3 regions of the Rhizobium sp. 05L429 genome follow, and region 2 is predicted to be linked to each of the others. Evidence: riboswitches for the same ligand, from Rfam matches in the RefSeq annotation. Region 2 holds a riboswitch; each other region holds the start of a gene.

Region 1 (5,581 bases), on a different contig from region 2:
ACCATCGAGAGGGCCGAATATGGCAGCGCGGCGCAGCTGAGCTTCGAGAAGACGCCGATCTATTATCTGTTGGGCCGAGGCGAAACGTTGGGGCGCTGGATCCTTGCCAAGGGGGAGGGTGTCGACGACTATCCGCAGCTTGCAGAATTCGCGCTTGGCGGCGGTACGGATCATCTGGTCAGCCTGCTGGAGTTTCCGAAGGAGGCCGCGTTGCGCGGGGTCAGCCTGTCCCTGACAAGCGACAGGCCGGGCGGATTTTCCAACGATCAGCTGACGATCATCGCAAAGCTTTTCCCGGCACTGGGGCTTGCCTGCTACCGCATCGCGGCATCGAGAACCGCCTCGGACATCCTTGCTGTCTATACAGGCGCTAAGACGAGTGCGCGCATCCTTGCGGGCGAGGTCCAGAGGGGAACGGGAGGCGCCATCAATGCCGCGATCCTGCTTGCTGACCTCAGAAACTTCACGGCGTTGACCGAAGTCTATCAACCCGGTGAGATCGCCGGGTTTCTGAACGAGCATTTCGAGCTGATCGGCCGCCATGTCGAGGAAAATTCCGGCGAGATCCTCAAGTTCATGGGCGACAGCGTATTGGCGATCTTTCCGACAGGCGGTGAAGACGGCGAGGATCCCGAGAAGGCCTGCATGGCTGCGCTCGCCTCGACCCGAAATGTTCTGGAGGCAAACGAGGCGCTCAATCGTCGGCGGATGCGCGAGGGCGGGCCTGATATCGGCGTCGACGTCGTCCTGCATCTCGGCGAGGTGTTTTACGGAAATGTCGGCGCTCGCGGCAGGCTTGATTTCACCGTGATCGGCAGGGCCGTCAACGAGGCCTCGCGGCTCGAGAAACTCTGCGGCGAACTCGGCCAGCCCCTTCTGATGTCGGAAAGCTTCGCGGCCGCCTGCGGTGTCGCCTGCGAACATCTGGGATCGTTCGAATTGCGCGGCGTTTCGAGGAGGGCGGACGTGTTCAAGCTCGCGGTACCTACTACGGCAGTGGCCTGAAATCGGAATCGATTTTCAGAAAGTTTGATGCGTAGCTCTAATGGCGGCGTGTTTCTGACTTCAGCGGCAAATGCCTCAGATCTCGCCTGAGACCTCACGACGGCGGCGGTCGAGTTCTTCGCTGTAGCGGCGCAGCGTGTGGCTTTCGCTGAGCTGGCCGATTACCTTGCGCTCGATGAGGTTGTTGACGACGGCAAGCGCTTCGCTTTCGGTCTTGTCGAAGATCGCAGCCGCCTGTTTGGCGTTCATCTGCGGCTGCAGGAAGTCGTTTTTATACCGGATAAAATCGGTCAGCTGCTGGGCTTCGTCCTGCGCGCTGGTGGGGTTGGCGTAGATTTCCGGTACCAGCACGAGGCCAGCATATTTGTCACCTTCTTCCACGAGGATGACGCGCTGCGTCGAGCCGATCGGGAAGGCCTGCTTGAATTCGTCCAGCGTTATTCCGGGTTTTGCCGTCTTCACGTCCGATCGCATCAGCTTGTCGACGGTCAGGTTGCGGATCCAGCCGACATCATGGGCACTGCGGATGCTTTCGCCGCGCAGATGAAAGCGCCATGTGGCGAAGGAATAGCCGAAGGTCGTGCGCACCACGAGCGAGGAGGTGATGACGGCGGCGAGCACCAAAGCGGTGATCGGAAAGTCGCCGGTGATCTCCAGCGCCAGGAAGGTCATGGTCAACGGCCCGCCGATGACGGCGACGGCCAGCGAACTCATGCCGACGACGGCATAGATAACCGGCGTCAGGCTTGCATCGGCGAAATAAGGAGCCGAGTAGGCGAAGAGCTTGCCAAGCAGCGCACCCATGAAAAGCGAGGCGAAGAACAGGCCGCCCCTGAAACCGGAGCCGATCGAGACGGCTGAGGCCACCGATTTCAGCAGAAACAGGCCGATGAGTGCCGGGATGGTGATCTCATGGGCGAGGTTCAGATGCAGCGCGCCGTGGCCGGCGGCCAGCACCTGCGGCGAGACCAGCGCCAGGAGGCCGACGACGATGCCGCCGAGCGCCGGGCGGAAGGGCAGTGCGATGGAGCTTTTGCGCGCCAGCTCCTCGACGAAGGATACGCCCTGCATGATGAGGATGCCGACGCCGGCGCAGACCGCGCCAAGCAGCAGCGCCGGAACGTAATCGGCCGGGGCGACCGCGCCGAAGCTGCCGACATCGATGATGAAATCGCTGCCGGAGAGCAGACGGGCGACCAGCGTAGCGACAAGAGCGGCGACGACGACAGGCGTCAGAGAGACGATCGTGTAGGTGCCGATGATGAGCTCGAAGGCATAGAAGGCGCCCGTCAGCGGCGCGTTGAAGGCGGCAGCGATAGCGCCCGCCGCACCGCAGCCGACGAGGACGCGCATGTCGGAGCGGCGCAACTGCAGCTTCAGCCCGAATTTCGAGGCGATGCCGGCGGCAAGCTGCGTATAGCCCGCTTCCAGCCCCACAGATGCGCCGAAACCATTGGAGACAAGATTCTGGATGGCGACGAGGATGCTGTCCGTCAGCGACAGGCGGCCGCCATGCAGCGCATTCGCCTCGATCGGGTCGACCATCGGCTTCTTGCGCCATCTGGCGAGAATGAAGATGAGCAGGCCGAGCAGCATGCCGCCGGCAACCGGGGCGGCCATCAGCAGGAACTTGTTGTCGATCTGCGAGGCGCTGAGCCTCGTCGTGCCGTCGATGCCGAAGATCAGCCTGTGCATCTCCTCCGAGACGTAGCTCATGGCGGTGACCGCAAGCCCCGAGGCGATACCGACGAGCGCGCCGGCAAAGACCATGCCCATTTCGCTATGTCGGACGAGCGCGCGCATGCGTCCCGGATCGAGGACTGTGCCAAGAGGGCCGAGGCGGCGGATATCCATTCGGGAGAGCATCATGGGGAAACTAGGCAGCAGGAGTGCAGGTCAAGGGCGGGGCCGCCATCCGCATGAGCGGCAATTGCGGCGAAATACCGGCCGGGCCGTAAAGTTTTTGTGACGTAAGCCTTTGATTAAAGACGATAATATCTGTAGTCTAAGTCGAGATGAGGGCTGTATGCACCCAGTGCGCCAATTGACATGGCGGGGGCGGGGGCCTAACCATGAATAGACATAATGGATGGTTCCGGATCGGCGTTACGCCTTCCGGATGAAAAGGGAATGTGACGGGGCGGACCCAAACCGGGCGCTTTCATCACAGCCGACCCCGCGACTGTAGAGCAGTCAGGGTCTTCCATCCGGCATTTCGACTGCTGCGTCGGCAGCCTGCGTGGTGCAGGCGGGCAAGGCGGGACAGGTGCCGGAAAAGCCACTGGAAATGCATCGTGATCAGCCGGGGCAGGACGCCTCCAATTCTACGAATCGTCCGCCTTTTCACGAGATGCAGCCGGGAAGGCGAGGCAGATCCGCTGGCACGATCAGGGGCGACCGTAAACGGTCGCCCCGGTCGCCGCCGACAACTGCGAGCCAGGAGACCTGCCATCCGTGCCGGGCATAATGCCCATTCTGGGTATTCACCCGCTGCCAGCACGGAGGTTGTCTTGGCTGAAGGATATGATTCAGCGCTGCCTCTGGTGGTGCGGTGGGGTTTCCCCTTCTCCCCCGCGGGGAGAAGGTGGCCCGAAGGGTCGGATGAGGGGGCCGCAGGGTACTCCTGTCATTTGACGCTTTGCTTGTGTTCGGCGCTTTCTGCGAGGGTCGTCCGAGCATGACCGCCACCTTCATCCTCGGCGGTGCCCGCTCCGGCAAATCCCGCTTTGCCGAAAACCTCGTGACAGCCAGCGGCCTCGACCGCCACTACATCGCCACCGGCCGCGCCTGGGACGACGAAATGCGGGCGCGCATCGACCAGCACAAGGCCGACCGCGGCCCTTCCTGGACCACGCATGAGGAGCCGCTGGATCTGACCGAACGCCTTGCCGCCATCGACGGCGAGGGCAGGGCTGTTCTCGTCGACTGCCTGACACTGTGGCTCACCAACCTGATGATGGACGAGCGCGATATCGCCGCCCAGTCCGCCGCCCTTGCCACCTGGCTTCCTACGGCAAAGGCGCGGCTCGTCATCGTTTCCAATGAAGTCGGTCTCGGTATCGTGCCCGAGAATCGCATGGCGCGGGAGTTCCGCGACCATGCCGGCCGGCTGCACCAAATGATCGCGGCAGAAGCCGCGGATGTCTATTTTATCGCGGCAGGACTGCCGCTGAAAATGAAGGGTTAGTTCCATGCAGCAGAAAATCCCCGCAACCGTAATCACCGGCTTCCTCGGCGCCGGCAAGACGACCATGATCCGCAACCTGCTCACCAATGCCGGCGGCAAGAAGATTGCGCTCATCATCAACGAGTTCGGCGATCTCGGCGTCGATGGTGATGTGCTGAAGGGCTGCGGGGCGGAGAACTGCACCGAGGACGATATCATTGAACTCACCAATGGCTGCATCTGCTGCACGGTGGCCGACGATTTCATTCCGACCATGACGAAGCTTCTGGAGCGCGAGCAGCGCCCTGATCATATCGTCATCGAAACCTCGGGTCTTGCTTTGCCGCAGCCGCTGGTAGCCGCTTTCAACTGGCCGGATATTCGCAGCGAAGTCACCGTTGACGGCGTCATCACCGTGGTCGATAGCGCGGCCGTCGCCGCCGGGCGGTTTGCCGATGACCATGATGCCGTCGATGCACGCCGCGTCGAGGATGAATCGCTCGATCATGAAAGCCCGATCGAGGAGCTCTTCGAGGATCAGCTGACCTGCGCCGACCTCATCGTGCTCAACAAGACCGATCTGATCGACGCTGACGGCCTTAGCCGTGTGAAAAGAGAAGTCGCCTCGCGCATCGCCCGCAAGCCTGTGATGATCGAAGCGAAAAATGGCGACGTGCCGGCAAGCGTGCTGCTCGGCCTCGGCATCGGCACGGAAGACGATATCGTCAACCGCAAGTCCCATCACGAGCTGGAGCATGAGGACGGTACGCCGCACGATCACGACGAATTCGACAGTTTCGTCGTCGAGCTCGGCGCTATCGCCGATACATCAGGTTTCGTCGAGAAGCTGAAGCGCATTATCGCCGAGCATGACGTGCTGCGCCTCAAGGGCTTCATCGATGTCTCCGGCAAGCCGATGCGCTTGCAGCTGCAGGCCGTGGGTGCCCGCATCGACCAGTATTTCGACCGCGCCTGGGCGCCGGGCGAAGCACGCAGCACGCGCCTCGTCGTCATCGGCCTGCACGAGATGGATCAGGACGCGGTGCGCAAGGCGATCGTGGCGCTGGTCTAAGGAGTTTCGATGCATCTGCTTCTGGCTCAACAGGGAACGATCAGCGACGGGGACGAGGCCATCGACCTCGGCCAGTCGCCGGGCGATATCCTGTTCCTCTCTGCCGCCGACACCGAGCTTGCGGCAATCGCCGCGGCTCATGGCGGCGGAGTGACGGGGCATTCGCTGAGGCTTGCGAGCCTGATGAGCCTGAAGCATCCGATGTCGGTCGATACCTATATCGAGCGCACGGCGCGGCATGCGAAGCTGATCATCGTGCGGGCGCTGGGTGGGGCGAGCTATTTCCATTATGCGCTGGAGGCGTTGCATGCGGTTGCCGCCCGCAACGGGGCGCTGAT
Region 2 (5,581 bases):
GTCTTCTGTTCCATTACGCCTTCTTGGCGCGGCAGGTGATCTGGCGCAAGTCTCAGTGATGAGGATGGGCACACTTGCCGTGGTCGGCGAGCACCTCGATGACCCGGCACTGGTCGACGCGGCCATGGCCGCAGCCTTCGACCATTTGTTCCAGTTCGGCCTTCAGGGCGTTCAGACTGCGGATGCGCTGTTCGACTTCGATAAGGCGCGCCTTGGCGATGGCATCGGCGGAGGCACAGGACTGGTCCGGGTCGTCCTGCAGGTGCAGCAGCGTGCGGATCGCATCGATCTCGAAGCCGAGTTCACGGGCGTGACGGATGAAGGCGAGGCGGTTGAGATCGGCTGGCTCGTAGGAACGCTGGTTGCCCTCGCTGCGGCTAGGTGCCGATAACAGGCCGATGCCCTCATAATAGCGGATCGTCGGCACCTTGACGCCGCTTTGGCGTGCCGCCTCGCCGATGGTGATCTTTTTCATGATTTCCTCTTGCACCTCTAGTCGCTAGAGGATGTAGGAAGGAAGCTGCCTACAAGCAAGGATTTAGATCATGAGTGAAGCAGCACAGGCACGGTACCGGGTTGGCGGCATGGATTGCGCCGCTTGCGCGACGAAAATCGACACGGCCGTCAGGCGCATGGACGGGGTCGAAGATGTCGCCGTCTCGGTGACGGCAGGTACGATGACCGTGCGTCATGACGGAAGCAGCGACCTGAAGGCGATCGAGAAGAAGGTAACCGGCCTCGGTTATTCCGTTGCTCCGCTCAAGGGCAAGGCGCCCGTTCAGGAACCGAAGGGTAGTCATGATCACGCACATCATGATCACGATCATGACCATGCGCATAAGCATGAGCATCATGACCATTCCCATGAAGGCCATGATCGCGATCATGATCATGCTGGTCATGACCATTCCGATCACGGGCATTCGCATGGCGCGGAGGAAGTCGAAGGGCTGCATGGCCATGATCATGGACCGATGACGGGTCCGTGGTGGCAGAGCAAGAAGGGTCGGCTGACGATCTTTTCCGGCGTGGCACTGGTGGCAGCCTATGTGGTGGGCCATCTGGTGCCATCGATTGCTTCCTATGCCTTCATCATTGCCATGCTGGTCGGGCTGGTTCCGATCGCCAAGCGCGCCATCATGGCGGCGCTTGCCGGCATTCCCTTTTCGATTGAAATGCTGATGACAATCGCCGCCGTCGGCGCAGTCATCATCAATGCCGGCGAAGAAGCGGCGACGGTGGTCTTCCTGTTCCTTGTCGGTGAGCTGCTGGAAGGCGTTGCGGCCGGCAAGGCGCGCGCCAGCATCCAGTCGCTGACAACACTGGTGCCGAAGATTGCGCTGCTTGAAACGGGTGGCGAGGTGAAGGAAGTGCCGGCGGAAACACTCGCTGTGGGCTCCGTCATTCTCGTACGGCCGGGCGATCGGATTTCCGCCGACGGTACGATCCTGTCTGGTGAAAGCGCTATCGACGAAGCGCCGGTGACCGGCGAAAGCACGCCGGTGCGCAAGGGAACGGGCGAGACTGTCTTCGCCGGTACGGTCAATGGCGATGCCGCGCTGCGCATTCGTGTAACGGCCGCTGCTGAGGACAATACGATTGCCCGTGTCGTCAAGCTTGTGGAAGAAGCCCAGGAATCCAAGGCGCCGACAGAACGCTTCATCGACCGCTTCTCGCGTTATTATACACCGGGCGTTGTTGTCGTGGCGGCGCTTGTCGCGGCCTTGCCGCCGCTTCTGATGGGTGCGGCGTGGGGCGAGTGGATCTACAAGGGTCTTGCGATCCTGCTGATCGGCTGCCCCTGCGCGCTGGTCATTTCGACGCCGGCGGCGATTGCGGCCTCGCTTTCGGCGGGTGCGCGTCGCGGGTTGCTGATGAAGGGCGGAGCGGTTCTGGAGTCGCTTGGCAAGGTGACGGCCGTTGCCTTCGACAAGACGGGTACGCTCACCGCGGGTAAGCCGCAGGTGACCGATATCATTGCCTATGGACGTCCCGAGGCGCAGGTGCTGTCACGCGCCGCGGTACTGGAGCAGGGCTCCAGCCATCCGCTGGCGCTGGCGATCCTCAACCGGGCGAAGGCCGATGGTGTGCCGATGCCGCCGGCTTTCGAACTTGAGGCGCTGCCGGGCAAGGGTGTGACGGGTAAGGTGGGCGGCGAGACGCTCGATCTCCTGTCGCCACCGGCTGCGCGAGAGCGTGGTGCTCTGAGTGCGGAGCAGGATGAGCAGGTCGCCGTCCTGAACGGCGCGGGCAAAAGTGTTTCGGTGCTGCTGATCGATGGAGTCGCTGCCGGCCTCATCGCCATGCGCGACGAGCCGCGTGAGGACGCAAAGAGCGGCCTTGCGACGCTGAAGGCGGCAGGCGTGCGTGCCATTATGCTGACCGGCGACAACAAGCGCACGGCCGCTGCCGTTGCTGGTGATCTCGGCATCGACTGGCGCGGCGAGTTGCTGCCGCAGGACAAGCAGCGGATCGTCGGCGAATTGAAGAAGGAAGGGCTGTTCGTCGCCAAGGTCGGTGACGGCATCAACGATGCGCCGGCGCTTGCCGCTGCCGATGTCGGCATCGCCATGGGCGGCGGCACCGATGTGGCGCTGGAAACCGCGGATGCGGCCGTGCTGCACGGACGTGTCGGCGACGTTGCGCGCATGATTGACCTTTCGAAGCGGACGATGCGTAATATCTTCCAGAACATCACCATCGCGCTGGGGCTGAAAGCGGTGTTCCTTGTCACCACCATCGTCGGTATTACCGGCCTGTGGCCGGCGATCCTCGCCGATACCGGCGCGACCGTGCTGGTGACGATGAATGCGCTTCGCCTTCTTCGTATAAAGATATAAAGATTTCTTTATGTGATCTTGACGTTGCGATGCGGTGGGTGCATGCTTGCCGCATCGTTGGTTCTTGGGATCAGACAATCCCAAGCTAAGAGGGAATTCGGTGCGGCGATCGCCAAGACCGAAGCTGCCCCCGCAACTGTAAGCGGATAGACACCGTCCTTCGACGTCACTGGGAAGACGCCTGGGAAGACTGGATGGTGTCGATGACCCGCAAGCCAGGAGACCTGCCGCGATAGATAACGTCCACGGGCGGGGTGTCCCGGTGTGCCGCTTTGCGCGAGACGGCACTCCTGTGTCCGCATCTCGTCGATGCGTTGCGCCTCAGCCTTGCCCATAACCTTCGGGGTAAGGAAATGACCATCAAGACTGCCAATCTCGGCTTTCCCAGGATCGGAAAGCATCGCGAACTCAAATTCGCACTGGAAAACTATTGGGCCGGAAAATCCGATGGCGGCGCGCTTCTCGATGTTGCGAAGCGGTTGCGGGCCGAAAACTGGGCCTTGCAGAAAGAGAAGGGGATCGACGTCATTCCCTCGAACGATTTCTCGCTTTACGACCATGTGCTCGACACGGCCGTCATGGTCGGCGCCATTCCTTCGACCTATGGCTGGAAGGGCGGCCCTGTTGCGCTCGATACCTATTTCGCCATGGCGCGCGGCTCGACCGGCGATGCGGCGCATGCCGATTGCGGCCATCAGCACCATCACGGACATGGCGTGCCGGCGCTGGAAATGACGAAGTGGTTCGACACGAACTATCACTACATGGTGCCGGAACTCGGTCCCGATCAGTCCTTTGCGCTGACGGCAAACAAGCCGCTCGATGCCTTCATCGAAGCCAAGACCCTTGGCATACACACCCGGCCGGTCATCCTCGGTCCGGTCACCTTCCTGAAACTCGCCAAGGGAACCGATGACGGTTTTGCGCCGATCAGCCTGCTGGAGCGCCTGTTGCCGGTCTATGCGAGGGTGCTGGCGGAGCTGAGTGCTGCCGGTGCCGACTGGGTGCAGATCGACGAACCGTGCCTGGTGCTGGATCTAACGGGAGAAGAGCAGGCGGCGCTGAAACATGCCTATCGCGCGCTGCATGAGCTGGTGCCGAACCTGAAGATCATGCTTGCCACTTATTTCGGCGACATAGGTGACAACCTGCCGACGGTGCTTGCGCTTCCGGTCGCGGGCCTGCATGTCGATCTCGTTCGTGCTCCGCGGCAGATCGAAGCCCTTCTCGATGCGCCCGGCGACCTGACGCTGTCGCTTGGCGTCATCGACGGGCGCAATATCTGGAAGGCGGATCTGGCTGCGATCCTGAAAAGGATCGAGCCGCTGATCCAGCATTTCGGTGCTGACCGGCTGCAGATCGCGCCGTCATGCTCCCTGCTACATGTGCCGATCGATCTGGAGTTGGAAACCGGACTGGACGACGAGCTGAGGTCATGGCTCGCTTTCGCGACCCAGAAGCTGGACGAACTTGTAGCGTTAGGCGACCCCGGCACGGCTTCAGAGGTGATCGCGGCCGCGTCGCGAGCCGTTGGCTTGCGTGCTGCATCAGTGCGCGTGCATGACATGAAGGTCAGGCAGCGGGTTGCCGCAATCGACGAGGCGATGAAGACACGCAGCAGTGACTTTGCGGAGCGCACCGGCCTGCAGGATCGAAAGCTTCGGCTGCCGCTTTTCCCGACGACGACGATTGGCTCCTTTCCGCAGACGGCTGATGTGCGCAAATCTCGCTCTGCTTTCACAAAGGGGGCGATCAGCGAGGCGGATTATGATGCCTTCCTGAAGAAGGAGACCGAAGCGGCGATCCGCTGGCAGGAGGAAATCGGCCTCGATGTGCTCGTCCATGGCGAATTCGAGCGCAACGACATGGTGCAGTATTTCGGCGAGCAGCTTTCCGGCTTCGCCTTCACGCAGCATGCCTGGGTGCAGAGCTATGGTTCCCGTTATGTCCGTCCACCGATCATCTTCGGCGACGTTTCCCGTCCCGTACCGATGACGGTCGAATGGTGGCGCTATGCGCAGTCGCTGACGGAGAAGCCGGTGAAGGGCATGCTGACGGGGCCGGTGACGATCCTCAACTGGTCCTTCGTTCGCGACGATCTCTCCCGCGCCGATGTCAGCCGGCAGATCGCGCTGGCGATCCGCGACGAGGTGTTTGATCTCGAACAGGCGGGTGCGGCGATGATCCAGATCGACGAGGCGGCCCTTCGCGAAGGTCTGCCGTTGCGCAAAGTGGACTGGAAGACCTATCTCGACTGGGCGGTGGAAAGCTTCCGCCTGTGCTCATCCGGTGTTTCCGACGAAACCCAGATCCACACGCATATGTGCTACTCGGAGTTCAATCAGATTATCGACGCCATTGCGGCCATGGATGCCGACGTGATTTCCATCGAGACCTCACGCTCGAAGATGGAACTGCTGGAAGCCTTCCGCAGCTATAAATATCCGAACGAGATCGGTCCCGGCGTTTATGACATCCATTCGCCGCGCGTTCCCGATGTCGAGGAAATGGCCGAGCTTCTGACGCTGGCGCGCGAGCGTCTGACGGATGGACAGCTCTGGATCAATCCCGATTGCGGATTGAAGACCCGTAAGTGGGAAGAAGTGCGCCCGGCGCTCGTCAACATGGTGGCCGCCGCCCGGCTGTTACGTGGTGCCGCAGTGATGACTCACGTCTGAGCGCCTGTTCGATTCCTGGAGAGCCGGCTATAGGTCGGCTCTCGCCTCGGCGGCCTTCTCCAC
Region 3 (5,581 bases), on a different contig from region 2:
CGGCAAGTACGCAACGGTAAATGCAACGATCATTTACGGTGACGGGCATTTGGCACAGGCTGGTTTCAGATCTCGGCAAATCGCCACGCATCCAGAAATGGGCGTGCGGCAAATGCAGGCATCAGGGCCGCCGGCAGGCGAGGATGAAGCGCTGGTAGACGAGGGTTCGGAGCCTGTTTCGGAGATTGGCATTCTTGCGCTGCGCCCTCGCGATCGGGGCGTGGGAGTGAAGCGCGATGTCCGTAAAGCCTGCCGATCTCAAGAGCGGCAGGAGCATGTTGGGGCGGAGACCCTGGCCGAAGGGCAGGGCTGACATGATGCGGGCGTGGCGGGTGCTGAGCGCGCCGTCATAGTTCTTGTCGGCACCGACGAGGCGGTCGATCCAGGAGATCAGCAGGCTGGCGATGCGGCCGGTCGGTTTCGGGCCTGCCCAGTCGCCATCGAAGAAGAGCAACAGGCCGCCGGGCTTGAGGATGCGGAACCATTCGCGAAAGGTTTCCTCAGGGCGGGTCAGCGTCCAGACGAGGTGGCGGCAGATGATGGCATCATAGCTCGCGTCCGGCTCCAGGGTGTTTTCGGCGTCTGCCAGGATGAAGCGCAGGCGCTCCTTGCCGGCGTGTTTGGCGCGGGCAACCTTCAGCATAGCCTCGGAGAAATCGAGTGCGGTGACGTCATAGCCGAGATCGTGGATCAGGCGCGTCACTTCGCCGGTGCCGCAGGCAAGTTCCAGCACGCGTTTCGGCTCGGGGCCGATGGCTTTGCGGATCGGCTTCTGCCAGGCGTCTGCCTCCGGGCCGGGGGCGATCCTGTGGCCGAAGGCGAGGTCAAAGGTTTCCGAGCGCTTCGACCAGTAGTCGCGGATCTCTTCCTTGAGATCGAAATTCACTCCATCCATGTCTTACCCCATCCGATACTGGATATGTGCGCGGCCATGCACGGGTGATTTTTCGATATGGGCGCGCACGCCGAAGACGCGGGCGATCAGCGCTTCGGTCAGCACCTCCTCGGGCGTGCCTGCGGCCACGACCTCGCCCTTCTGCAGCACGGCCAAGTGGTCGCAGAACATCGCTGCCAGATTGAGATCGTGCAGCGCGATGATGGAGGTGAGGCCGAGTTTGGCGACCAGGGCCAGGATATCGAGCTGGTGCTGGATATCGAGATGGTTGGTCGGCTCGTCGAGCAGCAGTTCGCTTGGGGTCTGGGCCAGCGCCCTGGCGATATGCACCCGTTGCCGCTCGCCGCCAGACAGTGTCTGCCAGAGCTGGCCGGCGCGTTCGCCCATGTCGACGCGGGCGAGTGCTTCTTCGACCGCGGCATCGTCATCGGGTGCCCAGGACGAGAGGAGGCCGCGATGCGGCGTGCGGCCGAGGCGGACGATATCGCGCACGGTGAGCTGCGTATCCGTCGTCGTCTGCTGCTCGACGAAAGCGATGCGGCGGGCAAGGGCGGCGCGCGAGAGGCCGGAGACATCATCGTCGCCGAGGCGGATGATGCCGGATCTGACCTGCCGCAGCCGGCAGATCAGGCGGAGCAGACTCGATTTTCCGGAGCCGTTCGGCCCGAGCAGGCCGAGCACCTTGCCCTTTTTGACCGATATGCTGACGCCATTGACGATGACGGTATTGCCGGCGGCATAGGTGACCTTGTCGACTGATATGCTCATGCGCTTCTCCGCACGCGATAAAGGATGATGGCGAAGGCCGGGGCGCCGAAGAGCGCGGTGACGACGCCGATCGGCAGGATCTGCTGCGGAATGATGATGCGCGAGACGATGTCGGCGCCGACCATGAAGATCGCCCCGCCAAGCGCTGTCGCCGGCAGCAGGCGGCCATGGGCTGGGCCGACCAGGAAGCGGGCGGCATGGGGAATGACGAGGCCGACGAAGCCGATGGAGCCGACCATGCTGACGACGCTTGCGGTCATCGTAGCCGTGACGGCGAGCAGGGTGAACTGCACCCGGCGCACGGCGATGCCGAGGGAAGCTGCGGCATCCGTGCCGAAGGCGAAGGCATCCAGCGCACGCACATGGGCAAGGCAGATGACGAAGCCTGTCAGTGCGACCGGCAGGGAGAGATAGACATCCGGCCAGCGCACGCCGCTCAGCGACCCCAACAGCCAGAAGAGCACGCCGCGGGCCTGTTCTGCATTGGCCGACGTGGTGACGATATAGGAGGTCAGCGCATTGAAGAGCTGCGAGCCCGCCACGCCGCAGAGAATGATGCGCTCGCTGGTGCCGCCCACACCGGCTGCCAGAATGCCGACCAGCAGGAAGGCAATGACGGCGCCGATGAAGGCGCCGGCGGAGAGGCTGAGCACGCCATAGCCGAAGCCTGATATCATGACGCAGACGGCCCCGGTAGAGGCGCCGGCCGAAATGCCGAGCACATAGGGTTCGGCGAGCGGATTGCGCAGCAGCGCCTGCAACACCGTGCCGCAGAGCGCCAGCGACGCACCGGCACTGGCCGCCACCAGCGCGCGGCTGAGGCGGTAATCCCAGACGATGCCCTGATGAATGCGGCTGAGTTCGAATGCCGTGCCGAACAGGCGGTTGGACACCGCCTTTGCCGTGGTGGCGAGAGGAATGGCGATCTCGCCTATAGACACGGCAAGGCTCACCACCAGCCCGAGCAGGACGAAGGCGGCGATGGTGAGCGCGGCGAGCGCCCACCATTTCCTCTGTCGCAAGGCAGCCTGGCTCACTGCGTCAGACCGAAGGACTTGATGCCCTTTGCGAGCGTTTCGATACCGTCGATCGTGCGGATCGTCGGGTTCATCGACTGCGCGTCCATCATGATGAAGCGCTTGTTTTTCACCGCATCGAGTTCACTGGTGACCGGATCATTCTCCAGGAAATCCACCTTCACCTTGGGATCGTCGGCGGCATAGCGACGGCGGTCCATGGTGGCTATGACGATGACAGCGGGATTGGCCTGCGCAATGGTTTCCCAACCGACGAGGGGCCATTCCTCTTCCGTGCTGACGACGTTTTTCGCGCCGAGCGTCTTCAGGATATAGGCCGGTGCGCTGTTCTTGCCGGCGATGAAGGCATCACCCTTGACCTCCTTACTGGAGAACCAGAAGACGACGGGCAGGTTCTTTGCGGCAGCGCCGGCAACGGATGCGGCGGCATCGGCCTCGCGCTTTTTCAGGTCGGCGATCAGCCTGTCGCCGCGGTCCTTGATGTCGAAGATTTCAGAGAGTTCGGTGATTTCCTGATAGATCAGGTCCATCGTGAACAACTCCTTGCGCACGCCATCACCGCCATCGGCGTTGATCTTGGCGACGCAATCGGCAGGCGCGACATAGGTGTTGATGCCGAGATCTTTGAACTGCTCGCGCTTGCCGACGGACCCCTGCGTACCGACATGCCATTCGAATTCGGCAGCCACCAGATCGGGCTCGACACCGACGACGGATTCGAAGCTCGGGTCATTGTCAGCCAGTCGTTTGATCCTGCTGTTGGCGTCGGCATATTGCGGCAGGACCGGGCCGACCCAGACGGCCGTGCCGGCGATCTTGTCGGCAAGGCCGAGCGAGAAGAGCACTTCGGTCATGCCTTGGCCGATCGAAACGATCTTGGCCGGTGCCTTGTCGAACGTGACCGGCTGGCCGCAATTGGTAAGGGTGAGGGGGTATCGGGTGGCGGCGAAGGCGGGGGCTGCGAGGCCGGCCAGGCAAAAGCCGGCGAGCCCGAGCGCAAGGGAAAAGCCTGGAAGTAACTGGCGCATTGGAAACTCTCGATCGGAAGGAAAAGGGCTAGCGGACGCCGGCGCGCGCAGATGCGTGAGCCAAGCGTGGAGGGAGAGGGCTAGCGGCGGGTGGTCCAATCGGGACGGATCGCATGCGGCAAGCGGCAGGGATTAAGGTCAATCATGTCTGCTCCTTGTCCGGGCATCCCCGCCCGGCTGATTGGATCGTGATTGACGGCAGGTCTCCTGGCTCACGGATGTCAGTCGGTCATCTGCCTTCCCGCGCTTTCGCACAGTGGCATGGCCCTGAGGCCTTGGAGTGACCGGCTCGCTTGTCATGTCCTGATATGAATGGCGCACCATACATTCCGGGATATAACCAGCAATCCGCTTACAGTTGCGGGGGCAGCCACGGTCTTGGTCCCTTTTGGGTCGTCCGCACCGTGTTCCCTATTAATCCCCTCGAAGCTCTCCTCGGGGAACCGTCGTCCTGATCTATGACGCCGCCGTGGGCGACGTCAAGCACCGGATGCAAAGTGTCCCGGGTCCGGAGCCGCTCAGTGGCTGGCGCCCGAGCCGCCGGCGGCGACGAGCGCGAAGGGTTGGCCGTCGACGGGGATCGTGCGCGTTTCCTTCAGCGTTTCGCTACTGACGAGGCGGATCAGGCTGTGGCGAGGATCGGTGATGGCGATATTATCGCCGGCCACGGCCAGCCGCGGCCGCGGATCGCGCCAATGCCCATCCTTGCTGTAGGGCTCCGTGACGGTTTCCGATCTGACGATCTCGCCCTTCACCGTATCGAGCAGGTGCAGCTTGCCGTCCTCGGTGAGGATATAGGCATTCTGGAACCGTGCCGGATCGAGCACGAAATCGACGCGGCGGGTCGGAAGGTCTATGACGCGGTAGGGTGTTTCGGTGCTGTCGGGATCGATCAGCACCACCTTGTCCTCCCCGTAATTGCCGAGGAAGAACTGCATGGAGCGCCCGCCGAGCAGGGTCGAGACCTTGCCTTGCGGCAGCGACGCGCCATAGCCGAGCATCTCCAGTTTGGGGCCTTTCGTGCCGCCGGGGCGGGCGACGAGCACGCCTTCCTCGCAACCGAAGGCGACGAGGCGGGCGGAGGTCGCCTCGCCATGCAGGCCGGTGCAGGGCGCGACATCGCCCACCTGTTGTCCGTCACGGTCGAGCACGCGCAGGCCAAGGCGCGGCGGCAACTCGCCTTCCTTGACCGGCGCCTGCATGTTCGGCACTGAAACCAGCAGGTGATTGCCCATCGGCACCGCGACGCCGTGATGGGCGGCGATGGTGTTGAAAGCCTTCGGCTCCGGCTTTGCCTGCAGCAGACTACTTTCCCTCAGGAGATCGAAGCGGTCGGTGCGGTCGTAGAAGATCGCCACGTCATCGCCATGCGTCACGACATGGCCGGGCTTCTCGCCCTTTATCGTCGCGCCGATCAGCTTCGGCGGCGTCACTTCGAGATCGCGATGCTCCCCATGATCGGAAAGGACAATGCCGGTATCGATGACATGAACGATATTCTCATCGCCCTGGACCGCAAAGACCGTGCGCCCGGTGTCGCTCAGCGACAGGGCGGCATAGCCCTTGAGATCGAAGCGACCGATCTGTCTGCCGCTCGCAAGATCGATGGCGCGGACGACCGGCAGGCTGTGATCAGCCACGAAAAGCCGCCAGCTTTCCTGCTGTTCCTCCTCTGCGCGGGAAGCCGATGGCAGGGCGGCGGAGGTGAGCGCGGTGGCGACTGCGAAGACAGCGAAAAGGCGCCGGGACATGAAATCTCCTTTAATGTAATAACATTACATCTTCGTTGTTATAAAGTTACATTTGCCTTGTCCAGTCCTGGCTGTCGGATTTTTGGGAAATTAGGGCGCTGG

Evidence for each region. A riboswitch is a leader RNA that binds a small molecule or an ion and turns the genes downstream of it on or off. The one in region 2 is predicted to bind cobalamin.
Region 1: it holds a riboswitch for cobalamin, as region 2 does, so the genes downstream of both, cobU (bifunctional adenosylcobinamide kinase/adenosylcobinamide-phosphate guanylyltransferase) here and metE (5-methyltetrahydropteroyltriglutamate--homocysteine S-methyltransferase) in region 2, are expected to answer to the same signal.
Region 3: it holds a riboswitch for cobalamin, as region 2 does, so the genes downstream of both, AC1DNW_RS14415 (ABC transporter substrate-binding protein) here and metE (5-methyltetrahydropteroyltriglutamate--homocysteine S-methyltransferase) in region 2, are expected to answer to the same signal.

Annotation. Positions count from the first base shown of each region.
Region 1 is NZ_JBFTNV010000014.1:15,831-21,411, forward strand. It holds gene AC1DNW_RS16445 (adenylate/guanylate cyclase domain-containing protein) at 1-1,005, shown strand, start outside; gene AC1DNW_RS16450 (chloride channel protein) at 1,081-2,871, opposite strand; cobalamin riboswitch at 3,079-3,227, shown strand; gene cobU (bifunctional adenosylcobinamide kinase/adenosylcobinamide-phosphate guanylyltransferase) at 3,683-4,192, shown strand; gene cobW (cobalamin biosynthesis protein CobW) at 4,197-5,243, shown strand; gene cobN (cobaltochelatase subunit CobN) at 5,253-5,581, shown strand, end outside.
Region 2 is NZ_JBFTNV010000040.1:29,427-35,007, forward strand. It holds gene AC1DNW_RS30700 (TIGR03862 family flavoprotein) at 1-14, opposite strand, end outside; gene AC1DNW_RS30705 (MerR family transcriptional regulator) at 53-475, opposite strand; gene AC1DNW_RS30710 (heavy metal translocating P-type ATPase) at 546-2,840, shown strand; cobalamin riboswitch at 2,881-3,086, shown strand; gene metE (5-methyltetrahydropteroyltriglutamate--homocysteine S-methyltransferase) at 3,194-5,518, shown strand.
Region 3 is NZ_JBFTNV010000011.1:179,488-185,068, reverse strand. It holds gene AC1DNW_RS14430 (methyltransferase domain-containing protein) at 122-895, opposite strand; gene AC1DNW_RS14425 (ABC transporter ATP-binding protein) at 899-1,663, opposite strand; gene AC1DNW_RS14420 (iron ABC transporter permease) at 1,660-2,700, opposite strand; gene AC1DNW_RS14415 (ABC transporter substrate-binding protein) at 2,697-3,728, opposite strand; cobalamin riboswitch at 3,909-4,191, opposite strand; gene AC1DNW_RS14410 (metallochaperone AztD) at 4,247-5,479, opposite strand.